DNA from 3 places in the Candidatus Rhodoblastus alkanivorans genome. Region 2 is predicted to be linked to each of the others. Evidence: predicted binding sites of a transcription regulator. Region 2 holds the regulator's gene; each other region holds the start of a gene.
What was found. The regulator PhoB, encoded in region 2, activates phosphate uptake and scavenging genes when phosphate is short. The targets are predictions, from matches to a motif close to TGTCATNNANCTGTCAT.

Region 1: a site for PhoB is predicted at 2,305-2,321, ahead of ppk2 (polyphosphate kinase 2). Genes of this name have one in related genera too.
Region 3: a site for PhoB is predicted at 1,205-1,221, ahead of K2U94_RS20410 (CorA family divalent cation transporter). Genes of this name have one in related genera too.

What each region holds. Positions count from the first base shown of each region.
Region 1 is NZ_JAIVFP010000001.1:1,456,201-1,459,813, forward strand. It holds gene K2U94_RS06730 (L-glutamate gamma-semialdehyde dehydrogenase) at 1-1,401, shown strand, start outside; gene ppk2 (polyphosphate kinase 2) at 1,402-2,241, opposite strand; gene K2U94_RS06740 (lytic murein transglycosylase) at 2,625-3,392, shown strand; gene K2U94_RS06745 (MBOAT family O-acyltransferase) at 3,493-3,613, shown strand, end outside.
Region 2 is NZ_JAIVFP010000001.1:1,679,588-1,683,200, forward strand. It holds gene pstA (phosphate ABC transporter permease PstA) at 1-277, shown strand, start outside; gene pstB (phosphate ABC transporter ATP-binding protein PstB) at 274-1,074, shown strand; gene phoU (phosphate signaling complex protein PhoU) at 1,106-1,810, shown strand; gene phoB (phosphate regulon transcriptional regulator PhoB) at 1,834-2,577, shown strand; gene K2U94_RS07780 (GcrA family cell cycle regulator) at 2,853-3,374, opposite strand.
Region 3 is NZ_JAIVFP010000001.1:781,108-784,720, reverse strand. It holds gene K2U94_RS03675 (3-deoxy-manno-octulosonate cytidylyltransferase) at 1-460, opposite strand, end outside; gene K2U94_RS03670 (c-type cytochrome) at 597-1,130, shown strand; gene K2U94_RS20410 (CorA family divalent cation transporter) at 1,292-1,948, shown strand; gene K2U94_RS20405 (CorA family divalent cation transporter) at 1,974-2,357, shown strand; gene K2U94_RS20500 (nuclear transport factor 2 family protein) at 2,468-2,908, shown strand; gene K2U94_RS03655 (hypothetical protein) at 3,035-3,331, shown strand; gene K2U94_RS03650 (sigma-70 family RNA polymerase sigma factor) at 3,459-3,613, shown strand, end outside.

The DNA.
Region 1 (3,613 bases), 220 kb from region 2:
GCGCCGCATCGGGACGCGGCGCGCGCCATCGCGCCGCATGGGATTGCGCCTGAGGCCGCTTTCGCCCATACGCAAAAAGCCTTTCCCGGCTGGAGCGCGACCGCGGTCGGCCGGCGCATTGCTATCCTCCTGCGCGCCGCCGACCTGTTCGAGGCGAATCGCGGCCGGCTGATCGCGCTTTTGCAGGAGGAGGCGGGCAAGACCTTGGACGATTGCGTCGCCGAAGTGCGCGAGGCGGCGGATTTGTGCCGCTATTACGCCGCCGAGGCCCGCAAGATCTGCGCCGGCGCCACACTTCCGGGCGTCACCGGAGAAGACAATAAGTTGCTCCGATGCGGGCGTGGCGTTTTCGTCTGCATTTCGCCGTGGAATTTTCCCCTCGCGATTTTTTCCGGCCAGATCGCGGCGGCGCTGGCGGCGGGAAATTGCGTCATCGCCAAGCCGGCGGAGCAGAGCCCGCGTATCGCCCGCGTCGCGGCGGAATTGTTCGCGGCGGCGGGTTTGCCTGAAGGGGCGCTGGTCTGCGCCCCCGGCGACGGCGACCTCGGCGCGGCCCTTGTCGCCGATCCGCGCGCGGCGGGCGTCGCCTTCACCGGCTCGGTCGAGACGGCGCAGGCGATTCAGCGCGCCCTGACCGCGCGCGGCGGCCCCATCGTCCCTTTCATCGCCGAAACCGGCGGAATCAATGCGATGATCGTCGATTCGACCGCGCTTCTCGAACAGGTGACGGACGATGTCCTCGTTTCGGCCTTCCGCTCCGCCGGCCAGCGCTGTTCGGCCTTGCGCCTGCTGTGCCTGCAGGAGGATATTTACGCGCCCGCGCTCGATATGCTGATCGGCGCGGCGGCCGAATTGCGGGTCGGCGACCCGCGCGACATCGCCACCCACGTCGGCCCGGTGATCGACGCGGGATCAAAAGCGGCGCTCGAATGCTATCTTGCGGCCCGCGCCGCCGATGGCCGCATTCTTCACGCCGGAACTGCGCCCGAAGACGGCTTTTTCGTCGCGCCCCACATCGTCCGCCTCGACCGCCCGCGTGACTTGACGCGCGAAATCTTCGGCCCAGTGCTCCATGTCACCACCTGGCGGGCGGAACGATTTTCCGATCTCATCGACGAGATCGCCGCCTCCGGCTATGGCCTGACCCTTGGCCTGCACAGCCGCATCGAAAGCCGCATCGCGGAGCTGGCGCGCAAGGCGCCGGCGGGGAATATTTATGTCAACCGCAACATGATCGGCGCGGTGGTCGGCAGCCAGCCCTTCGGCGGCTTTGGCTTCAGCGGAACCGGCCCCAAGGCGGGCGGGCCCGATTATCTCCGCCGTTTCTACCGCGAGGCGACCCTCAGCGTGAACACGGCGTCGCTTGGCGGCGACGCCGGCCTGCTGGCGCAGGAGGATTGACTATTCCGCGCCCCAATCGTGCTCGGTCACATATTTGTACGGATAATCCGGCTCGACATAGCCCTTCGGGCCTTCGCGCTTTGGCAGTTTCACCTTTTCGCTCGGCAACTCCTCGTAGGGAACGTGTCGGAGCAGGTGCGAAATTACGTTGAGCCGCGCCCGCTTCTTGTCGTCGGAGCGCAGAACATACCAAGGCGCCCAGGACGTGTCGGTTGCCGCGAACATGGCGTCGCGGGCGCGGGAATAATCATACCATTTGCTGAAGCTCTTGAGGTCCATCGGCGAGAGCTTCCAGATCTTGCGGCCGTCGTCGATGCGCGCCGTGAGGCGGCGCTCCTGCTCTTCCATGGTGACTTCAAGCCAATATTTCAGCAGGATGATTCCGGCGTCCAGCATTGCCTTTTCGAACGCCGGCGTCATCAGCAGGAAACGCTCCATCTGTTGATCGGTGGCAAAGCCCATCACCCGTTCGACGCCGGCGCGATTGTACCAGGAACGGTCGAAGATCACGATCTCGCCGCCGGCGGGGAAATGTTCGATATAGCGCTGGACATACATCTGCGACTTCTGCCGCTCGGTCGGCGCCGGCAGCGCGACGACGCGAAAGATGCGCGGGCTGACGCGCTCGGTGATCGCCTTGATGCAGCCGCCCTTGCCGGCGCCGTCGCGGCCCTCGAAGACGATGCAGACCTTCAAGCCCTTGGCGACGACCCATTGCTGGAGTTTCACCAGTTCGACATGAAGCTTTTTCAGCTCCTTTTCATAGAGCTTGTTCTTGAGCTTGCCGTCCGCCTCGTCCGGCGCCTCGACTTCCCGATGCTTCTTGCCCTTTTTGGCCATTTTTTTCCTCCCGCAACGCCTTGCCGCATTTTGGCGCAGCATAACACGGCCTGCGCATGCCGCGGTCATCCTAGTGTCAAGAATTCGACCTCTTTGGGCGCCAGCCGCGCCGAGTCGAGATCTGGGCGGGAGAGGAGCTCGAAGCGACATTCAAATCGCCTTGGCGCAAAGCGCTCGCCTGGGCGGCGCCGGCGCGAAAGCGCAGCGTCCACTTTTTTGCGCGCCGCTCTAGGCGCCGGGTGCGCATTTTGCGATTATGCCGCGCCCTTTCACAGGCGTGAACTTGGCAGGTCGGGCGAATCCGGCGCCGGCGCGCCCTATTCAAAATTTGGAAAACAGCAGGAGCCCGCAGGATGAAGGCCGGGAAATTCGCAATACTGGTCATGGCCGTGATGTCCCTCACTTTGGGGGCCGGCGAAGCGGTCGCCGCCCAATGCGGGTCGTCGTCGGGGGGCTTCGAAAACTGGAAGCAGCAATTCGCCCAGGAGGCGCGTGCGCATGGCGTCGGCTCCCCAGGCATTTCGGCGCTGATGGGCGCCCATTACAATCAGGCGACGATCAACGCCGACCGCGGCATGCGGAGCTTCCATCTTTCGCTCGACGCCTTCATGGCCAAGCGTGGCGGCTCGATCATCGCCGCGCGCGGCCGCAGGCTGAAACAGTCCAACGCCGCCTTGTTCGCCCAGATCGAGCAGCGTTACGGCGTTCCGCCCGGCCCCCTGATCGCGATCTGGGGCATGGAGACCGGCTTTGGCGCGGTGCGCGGCAATCAGAACATGATTTCCGCCGTCTCCACTCTGGCCTATGACTGTCGCCGGCCCGCTTTGTTCACCGACCAGCTCTATGCCGCCTTGACCCTGATCGATCGCGGCGTGTTCTCGTCCGGCACCCGCTCGTCCATGCATGGCGAGGTCGGCCAGACCCAGTTCATGCCGAAGACGGTGCTGGAATATGGCGTCGGCAATCTCGAAACCTCGTCGGGCGCGCTGAACTCGACCGCCAATTATCTCCGCGCCCACGGCTGGCAACCCGGCGCCGGCTACCAGCCCGGCGAGCCAAATTTCGCCGCGATCCAGGCCTGGAACGCCGCCTCCGTCTATCAGCAGGCGATCGCCATCATCGCGCGCAAGATCGACGGCGGGGATCATTAAGCCAGCCTTTCGGCTCGCGTCTTTCGCCTCGGCCGCCCCCGGCGGCCGAGGCCTTCGCGTTTTCGTTGAAAATTCCGCGCGCAAAGGTTTGCGGCCTTAAATGGTCTTCAGCTCGCCCATCTTTGTCTTCCTGTTCCTGCCGCTCACGGGAATTCTCTATTTCCTCGCGCCGCGCCGCGCGCGCAACGCGATCCTGCTCCTGGCGAGCATCGTGTTCTATG
Region 2 (3,613 bases):
GGCGCGCGCCGGCCTCATCACTGGCTTGCTGCTGGCGATCGCCCGCATCTCGGGCGAGACGGCGCCGCTTCTGTTCACCTCGCTGAACAACCAGTTCTGGAGCACCAATCTCAACGCGCCCATGGCCAGCCTGCCGGTCGTGATCTTCCAGTTCGCTCTCTCGCCCTACAAGGAATGGCAGGCTTTGGCCTGGGTCGGCGCGCTCACCATCACCGTCGCCGTTCTGGCGCTTTCGATTACCGCTCGCGTTCTCGGCGCACAAAGGACCAGCTCATGACCGAAGTTGTCGCCCAGGAAGCTCCCGCTCCGCGTGAGAATCTCGCGGAAAAGATGGTGGTCAGGAATCTCGACTTCTATTACGGTGATCAGAAGGCGCTGAAGTCGGTGAACCTCAGGTTCTACACCAACCAGGTGACGGCCCTGATTGGACCGTCGGGCTGCGGCAAGTCCACCCTGCTGCGCGTGCTCAACCGCATGTACGACCTCTATCCGCGCCAGCGCGCGGAGGGCGAGGTTCTGCTCGACGGTGAGAACATTCTCGACCCCAAGCTCGACGTCAACGCCCTGCGCGCCCGGGTCGGCATGGTGTTCCAGAAGCCCACCCCCTTCCCGATGTCGATCTATGACAACATCGCTTTCGGCATCCGGCTCTACGAGAAGATGGGCAAGGCCGACATGGACGAGCGGGTCGAGAAGGCCCTGCGCGGCGCGGCGATTTGGGACGAGGTCAAGGACCAGCTCAACGCCAGCGGCCTCAGCCTGTCCGGCGGCCAGCAGCAGCGCCTGTGCATCGCCCGCACCGTCGCGATCCAGCCGGAAGTCATTTTGTTCGACGAGCCGGCTTCGGCGCTCGATCCGATCTCGACCGCCAAGGTCGAGGAACTGATCGACGAGTTGCGCCGCGACTACACCATCGCCATCGTCACCCACAATATGCAGCAGGCAGTGCGCGTGTCGCAGTACACGGCCTTCATGTATCTCGGCGAAATGGTCGAATTCGACCACACCGACAATATCTTCACGACGCCGAAAGAGCGCCGCACCCAGGATTACATCACCGGCCGGTTCGGCTGATTTCAAGCTCTGGCCAGACAGGAATCAGAACATGGTCGATCATACCGTCCGCTCTTTCGATACCGATCTCGAAACGCTCGACCGCCACATTTCCGAAATGGGCGGCATAGCCGAAAAAATGCTCTCCGACGCGATGGACGCGCTGGCGACCATGAATGTCGATCTCGCGAAAAGGGTCGTCGAGACGGATATGCGTCTCGACAATCTCCAGAGGATGATCGAGGACCTCGCCGTGCGCACGCTTGCCCGCCGCCAGCCGGTGGCGATCGATCTGCGCGACGTCGTCGGCGTGATCCGCATTTCCGCCGACCTCGAGCGCATCGGCGACCAGGCCAAGAACATCGCCAAGCGCGCGGCCAAGATCGCGGGCGAGGCGCGGCTGCCGCGCGCGGTAATCGGGCTCAAGTCGATGCATGAACTGGCCGCCAACCAGCTCAAGGACGTGCTCGACGCCTATGCCCAGCGCGACGCCGACCGCGCCAAGTTGGTGTGGGAACGCGACGCCGAACTCGACGCGCTCGAAGATTCTGTGTTTCGCGACCTGCTCACCTTCATGATGGAAGATCCGCGCAACATCACCTTCTGCACCCATCTGCTGTTCTGCTCGAAAAACCTCGAGCGGGTCGGCGATCACGCGACCAATATCGCCGAGACGGTCGTCTATATCGCGACCGGCGAGACTCTGGCGAGCGAGGACCGGCCGCGCGGCGCGGAAGCGGCGGCGATGTTGCCGTGAAACATTAGGAGCCATCAGCTTTCATGAACGAACCGCGCGCTTCTGTCATCGGAGCCGCATCCCCCGGTGGGGCTCCGCGCATTCTTGTGGTCGAAGACGAATCCGCCCTCGGCCTGATGTTGAGCTATAATCTCGAATCGGAAGGCTATGTCGTCGATCGCGTCGAGCGCGGCGACGAAGCGGAATTGCGGCTGGAGGAATCGGCCCCTGATCTCGTCATTCTCGACTGGATGCTGCCCGGCGTCTCCGGCCTCGAAATCTGCCGCCGTCTGCGGGCGCGGGAGACGACGCGAACCCTTCCCGTCATCATGCTGACGGCGCGCGGCGAAGAGGGCGAACGGGTGCGCGGCCTTTCCGTCGGCGCCGACGATTATGTGGTCAAGCCTTTTTCCGTGCCGGAATTGATGGCCCGCGTGCGCGCGCTGCTGCGCCGGGCGCGCCCGGAGCGCGTCGCGGTGAAGCTGACGGCCGGCGAGCTGGAGCTTGACCGCGAGACGCGCCGCGTCCGCCGGGGCGCGCGGGAGGTCCATCTCGGCCCAACCGAATTCCGCCTGCTCGAATATCTGATGGAGAAGCCGGGCCGGGTGTTCGCGCGTTCCCAATTGCTCGACAGCGTCTGGGGGCTTTCCGCCGAGATCGACGAGCGCACGGTGGACGTCCATATCGGCCGACTGCGGAAAGCGCTGGCCAAGGGCGACGAGGTCGATCCGATCCGCACGGTGCGCGGTTCGGGCTATTCCTTCGACGAGACTTTCGGGCGGGGCTGACCGTCTTTCAGGCGAGTTGTCAAGAACGTTCAATAGTTTGCATGGCGAGCGTCGTCATTGCGAGGAGCATGGGCGCGGAGGCGCCCCATCCGAATGAGACGCTCGACGCCAGGCGTCGAGCCATGGCGGCGAAGCAATCCGCGCCATCTTTCAGGAGCTGGAAGGAGTTGACTGCCTCGCTGGGCTTGCAACGACACGGGCAGGGCGTCAGCATATCTCCGAAGCCACTCCGAAAAGTTGAATTTCGATCCGGTCGAAACGCGATTTGATCGCGCTCAGCCCCGGGCGGCGCGCCTGTCGCGGTCGCGGCGGCGATCCTGCGCCGGTTGATAGGCGATGCGGGCGTGATGGGCGCAATAGGGACCAAGGCCGATCTGCATGCGGGCGCCGCAATAGCGGAAATCCGGGCTGGCGGGATCGCCCAGCGGCCAGCGGCACATGGACTCGCGCAGGTCCATGATGCTCACGCGCTCCGACATCGGAATCACGACTTCTTGCGCGGCGGGGCGCGGCGCCGGCGCGGGCAGCGGCCGCGCCTCGGTGGCGACGGCCAGATTGCCGTGGGAGATTGGGGCCGCCGGCGCGCAATTTTCCTCTTCCGGCCGGCTCTTGCCGCGGGTTCGGGCGGGGGCGGGCGCGGGGGATTTGACCCGGCCGGAAAGTCCGAGGCGATGCACCTTGCCGATGACCGCATTGCGGGTGATGCCGTGAGCCAGTTCGTTGGCGATCTGGCTGGCGCTCAAACCGTCAAGCCACATTTTCTTCAATTGCTCGACGCGTTCATCGGTCCAGGACATCGCGTGGCCTCCAAAACCTTGTTTGTTTCTTGTCCTTGTACGGAACGGCGCTGGGCGTCGTATCCATTCGGCTCCGATCTCTCGCGTGCGCCATCATGAGACGAATCCCAATCCTGTCGTCTGCGCGAACGCAGACGGCGGAAGGTTCCGACCTGACGAGGACTTAACCAGGCAGGCGCATTTCAAACGCGCGCCGCACGAGATGTCGTAGCCGACTGAGGTAAGGTTACACTAGTCGT
Region 3 (3,613 bases), 900 kb from region 2:
GGGAAAGCGGCGAACCGACCGCCTTGACCACGTTGGGATTGGTCCGCTCCTCGTCGCGCGCGATCCGGGCGGCGAGGGTGGCGATCTCGACGGAATTGTCGGCGAGCGGGGCGAGCGCGGCCCGCACGCTCCCCGGATCGATGGTCGGCAGGTCGCCCTGCAGATTGACGATCACGCCGAAACGCCGGTCCGGATCGTGGATTTGCAGGGCGGCGGCGATGCGGTCCGAGCCCGAGGGCAGGCCGGGATCGGTCACGACCGCCTCGCCCCCGGCGCGACGAATCGCCGCAGCGATTTCCGGCCCGTCGGCGGCGACGAGCACCGGCCCGATCCCGGCCTCGACCGCCCGGCGCCAGACCTGAACGATCATCGGCGCGCCGCAAAGCTCCGCCAGCGGCTTGTCGGGCAGCCGGGTCGAGGCGAGGCGGGCGGGAATGACGGTGAGGACTTCGGTCGGCATCGGGCGAAACAATGGGGCGAAACTGGAGCGAATCGGTGGACGAAAAGACGTTGCTTATCCGAGGTTTTGCCGCTTATACGTGTTGCCAAGCATCAGGCAAAGCGTTTATCAGGAGCCGCTCAGGGGAGATCGCTGGATGTTACTTCTCGATTATCGTGTTTATGGCGCGCTGTTTGGCAGCATTTTGTTCGCCCTTTTTCTCGGCGTCTTCAGTGACGCGCTCGTCGTCAGCAGTCCGGCCAATCCCCCCGGCTTCGATCTTCCCAGCAGCGCCGGGCCGGTGAAAAAGGCCGCCGCCCCCGTCGCCACGCCCCTGCCCGTCTTGCTCGCCAAGGCCGATCCCAAAAAGGGCGAGGCGCTCGCCAAGGTCTGCGCCACCTGCCACAATTTCAAGGAAGGCGCCGGCGCCAAGGTCGGCCCGGACCTCTGGGGCGTGGTCGGAAGGCCCAAAGGCAGCGTCGCCGGCTTCGGTTATTCCGACGCCATGAAGAAGAAGGGCGGCGACTGGACCTTTGCCGACATCAACGAGTTCATCACCAATCCCAAGGCCTTTGTGCCCGGCACGAAAATGGGCTTCGGCGGCGAGGCGAATCCCGAGAAGCGCGCCGACATCATCGCTTTTCTGCGCACGCTTTCCGAAAAGCCGGTCCCCCTGCCGCCTACGAAGTGAGAGCCGCGCAAATTCGATCACTGAAGCCGGGGGCGCGAGCCTCCGGCTTTTTGTCGCCGCGCCTGTCAAAAATCCGTCAGCCAACAGTCGTTTAAGGGCCGAAAGCCGTTTAAGGGCCGAAAGTCGTTAAGGGCAATGCGGGTTTTCGGGCGGCGCGTCTCATGGCCATCGATCGTCTCAACGCCGCGCTCGTGACCGGCGTTCCCGGTTGCAACTGGATTGTGCGATTCGAGGACTCCGGTCATGTCGAAGTCGGTTCGGCGGCCGATCTCGATCGGATCGACAGTCCCGGCGAGGGATATGTCTGGCTGCATCTCGATGCGATCGATCGCCGGTCGGGTGATATATTGCGCGGCGTAAAGTCGCTGACCCCCGCGGCGCGGGAGGTCCTCTCCGGCGACCCCAATCATCCTTTCGTGGAATTCGCCGACCGGCTGGTGTTCGGCGCCCTGGTCGATCACAGCCACAGCATGGACGGCCCGCAGGAAGACACCGATTATCTGCGTTTCGCCTGCGGCCCGGGTTTCGTCATCACCGGCCGCAGGATTCCCCTTTGCTCGGCGGACGCGACAAGGCGCGCGCTGGCGGACGGCGCCAGGGCCGCGGCGCCCGTGGCTTTGTTCGACCTGCTGGTCGCCAATCTGTGCAAATGCTCCGGCGCCTTGATGCGGGAGGTCGCGGCGACCCTCGACCGGATCGAGGACAATGTCGTGATCGAAGGCCGCGGCCGCGACCAGCGCGCCAGTCTCGGCCGCGCAAGGCGGAGCGCCGTGCGGCTCGCCCGCCACGCCACCGGGCTTCAATCCACCCTGGAATAGTTGGAGGACGCGGCCAAGGCCGGCCATGGCGGCCTATGCCGAGGTCGCGGGGAGCCTGGGTCAGCGGGCGGATGCGCTCGCCCGCGACGCCGCCAACCTGCAGGACCGTGCGCGCATGCTGCAGGACGAGATCAACGCCATCCTCGCAACCGAAACCAACGACCGGCTCTACACCCTCACCGTGATCACCGCGATGCTGCTGCCCGCGACCCTGATCACCGGCTATTTCGGCATGAACACCAAGGCGCTGCCCTTTGCCGAGAACGAATACGGCACGGTTTTCGCCACCGTCATCTGCATCGCCGCCTCGTTCGGCGCGCTGCTGATCCTGCGGAAAATGGGTCTGGCGGGGCCGGACGACCCGTCCGCGTCCGAGCGTTCGGGCCGGAGTCCGAAGCGAGGCCCCTGACCGCCGCCCATTCGGAAGACGGGTATGGCAAAAATGTTCTTTTCACGGGACCGCGAGGGAATTATCTATCTCCATCCTTGAGCCATGGCGGCTCGGGTCGGGGACGCGCCGTGACCCAGCAGGATTTCAGCGAATTTTTCCCAGAGGACCCCCATCGGTCGAGACATGATCTCGTCCTCGAAGTCCTGACCGCGCGCGCGGACCACGCCAGATTCATCGAATTTTTCCACGAAGACGCCATCTTCACCATGGCGGGCCACATATACGATCATCTGTTCAGCGGCGTTTTTCGCGGCCGCGAAAATATCCTCGGACTCCTGCAGAAAATCGACGCCGAGATCGAAACAAGCGACCCCCGGATCCTCAATCTGATCGTCGATGGCGACAAGATCGGCCTGAGGCGCAGCCTTCTCGTCCGCCATCGCGGCACGGCCGCGGCCGGCCGGCTCGTTCTCGGTGATTTCGCGATATTGCGCGACGGGAAGTTCGCAGAGGTTTTCGAATATGTCGACACCGGCTGGCTGAAGCAATTGTCCGGCGAGGACGACTGACCGTCGCATCCGACAGGCGAGGCCCTCGCAAAATTTTTTCAAAAAAACTTTGAACCTTTCGCGCGGTCGCCGCGACCCATGAGCGTCAGGCCGATGAGATGGCCTAAACCTCAAGGAGCAACGACCATGACCCGCACCTCTTCCCTTCTCCGCAAGTCCTTTGGCGCCCTGTTCGTCGCCGGCGCCCTCGCCTCCGCAGCTGTCGTCGGCTCGTCCGGCGCCCAGGCTTTCCCGATCTATCCCCACCCCCATCACCATCATCATTGGGGCCATGGCTGGGGTCCGGGATTGGGCGTCGGCCTCGCCGCCGGACTTGTTGGCGCGGCAATCGCCTCCGACTATGCCACGCCGATCTATTGCCACTGGGAGCGCCGCTATGACGCCTTCGGCGGTTATCTCGGCCGCGTCCGGGTCTGCGACTGACGCCGGATGAACGCGACCGGCGCGGGCGGCGGCTCCGACCAACGGACCGCCGCCAAGCGTTTCAGGCGACTTGACCTTTGGCCGCTCCCGCGAAACCCTTCGGGCGACGACGACGCCCAAAGGTCTCATGAGCCAGGACCCAATCCAGAGCCGCGACGACGCGCAGCTGATTCAGCGGATCGCCGCGGGCGACCGGCTGGCGATGCAGGTCCTGTTCAACCGCCATCGCGTCCGGGTTTTCCGTTTCATCCTGCGCTTCATGCGGGACGAGGCCGGCGCCGA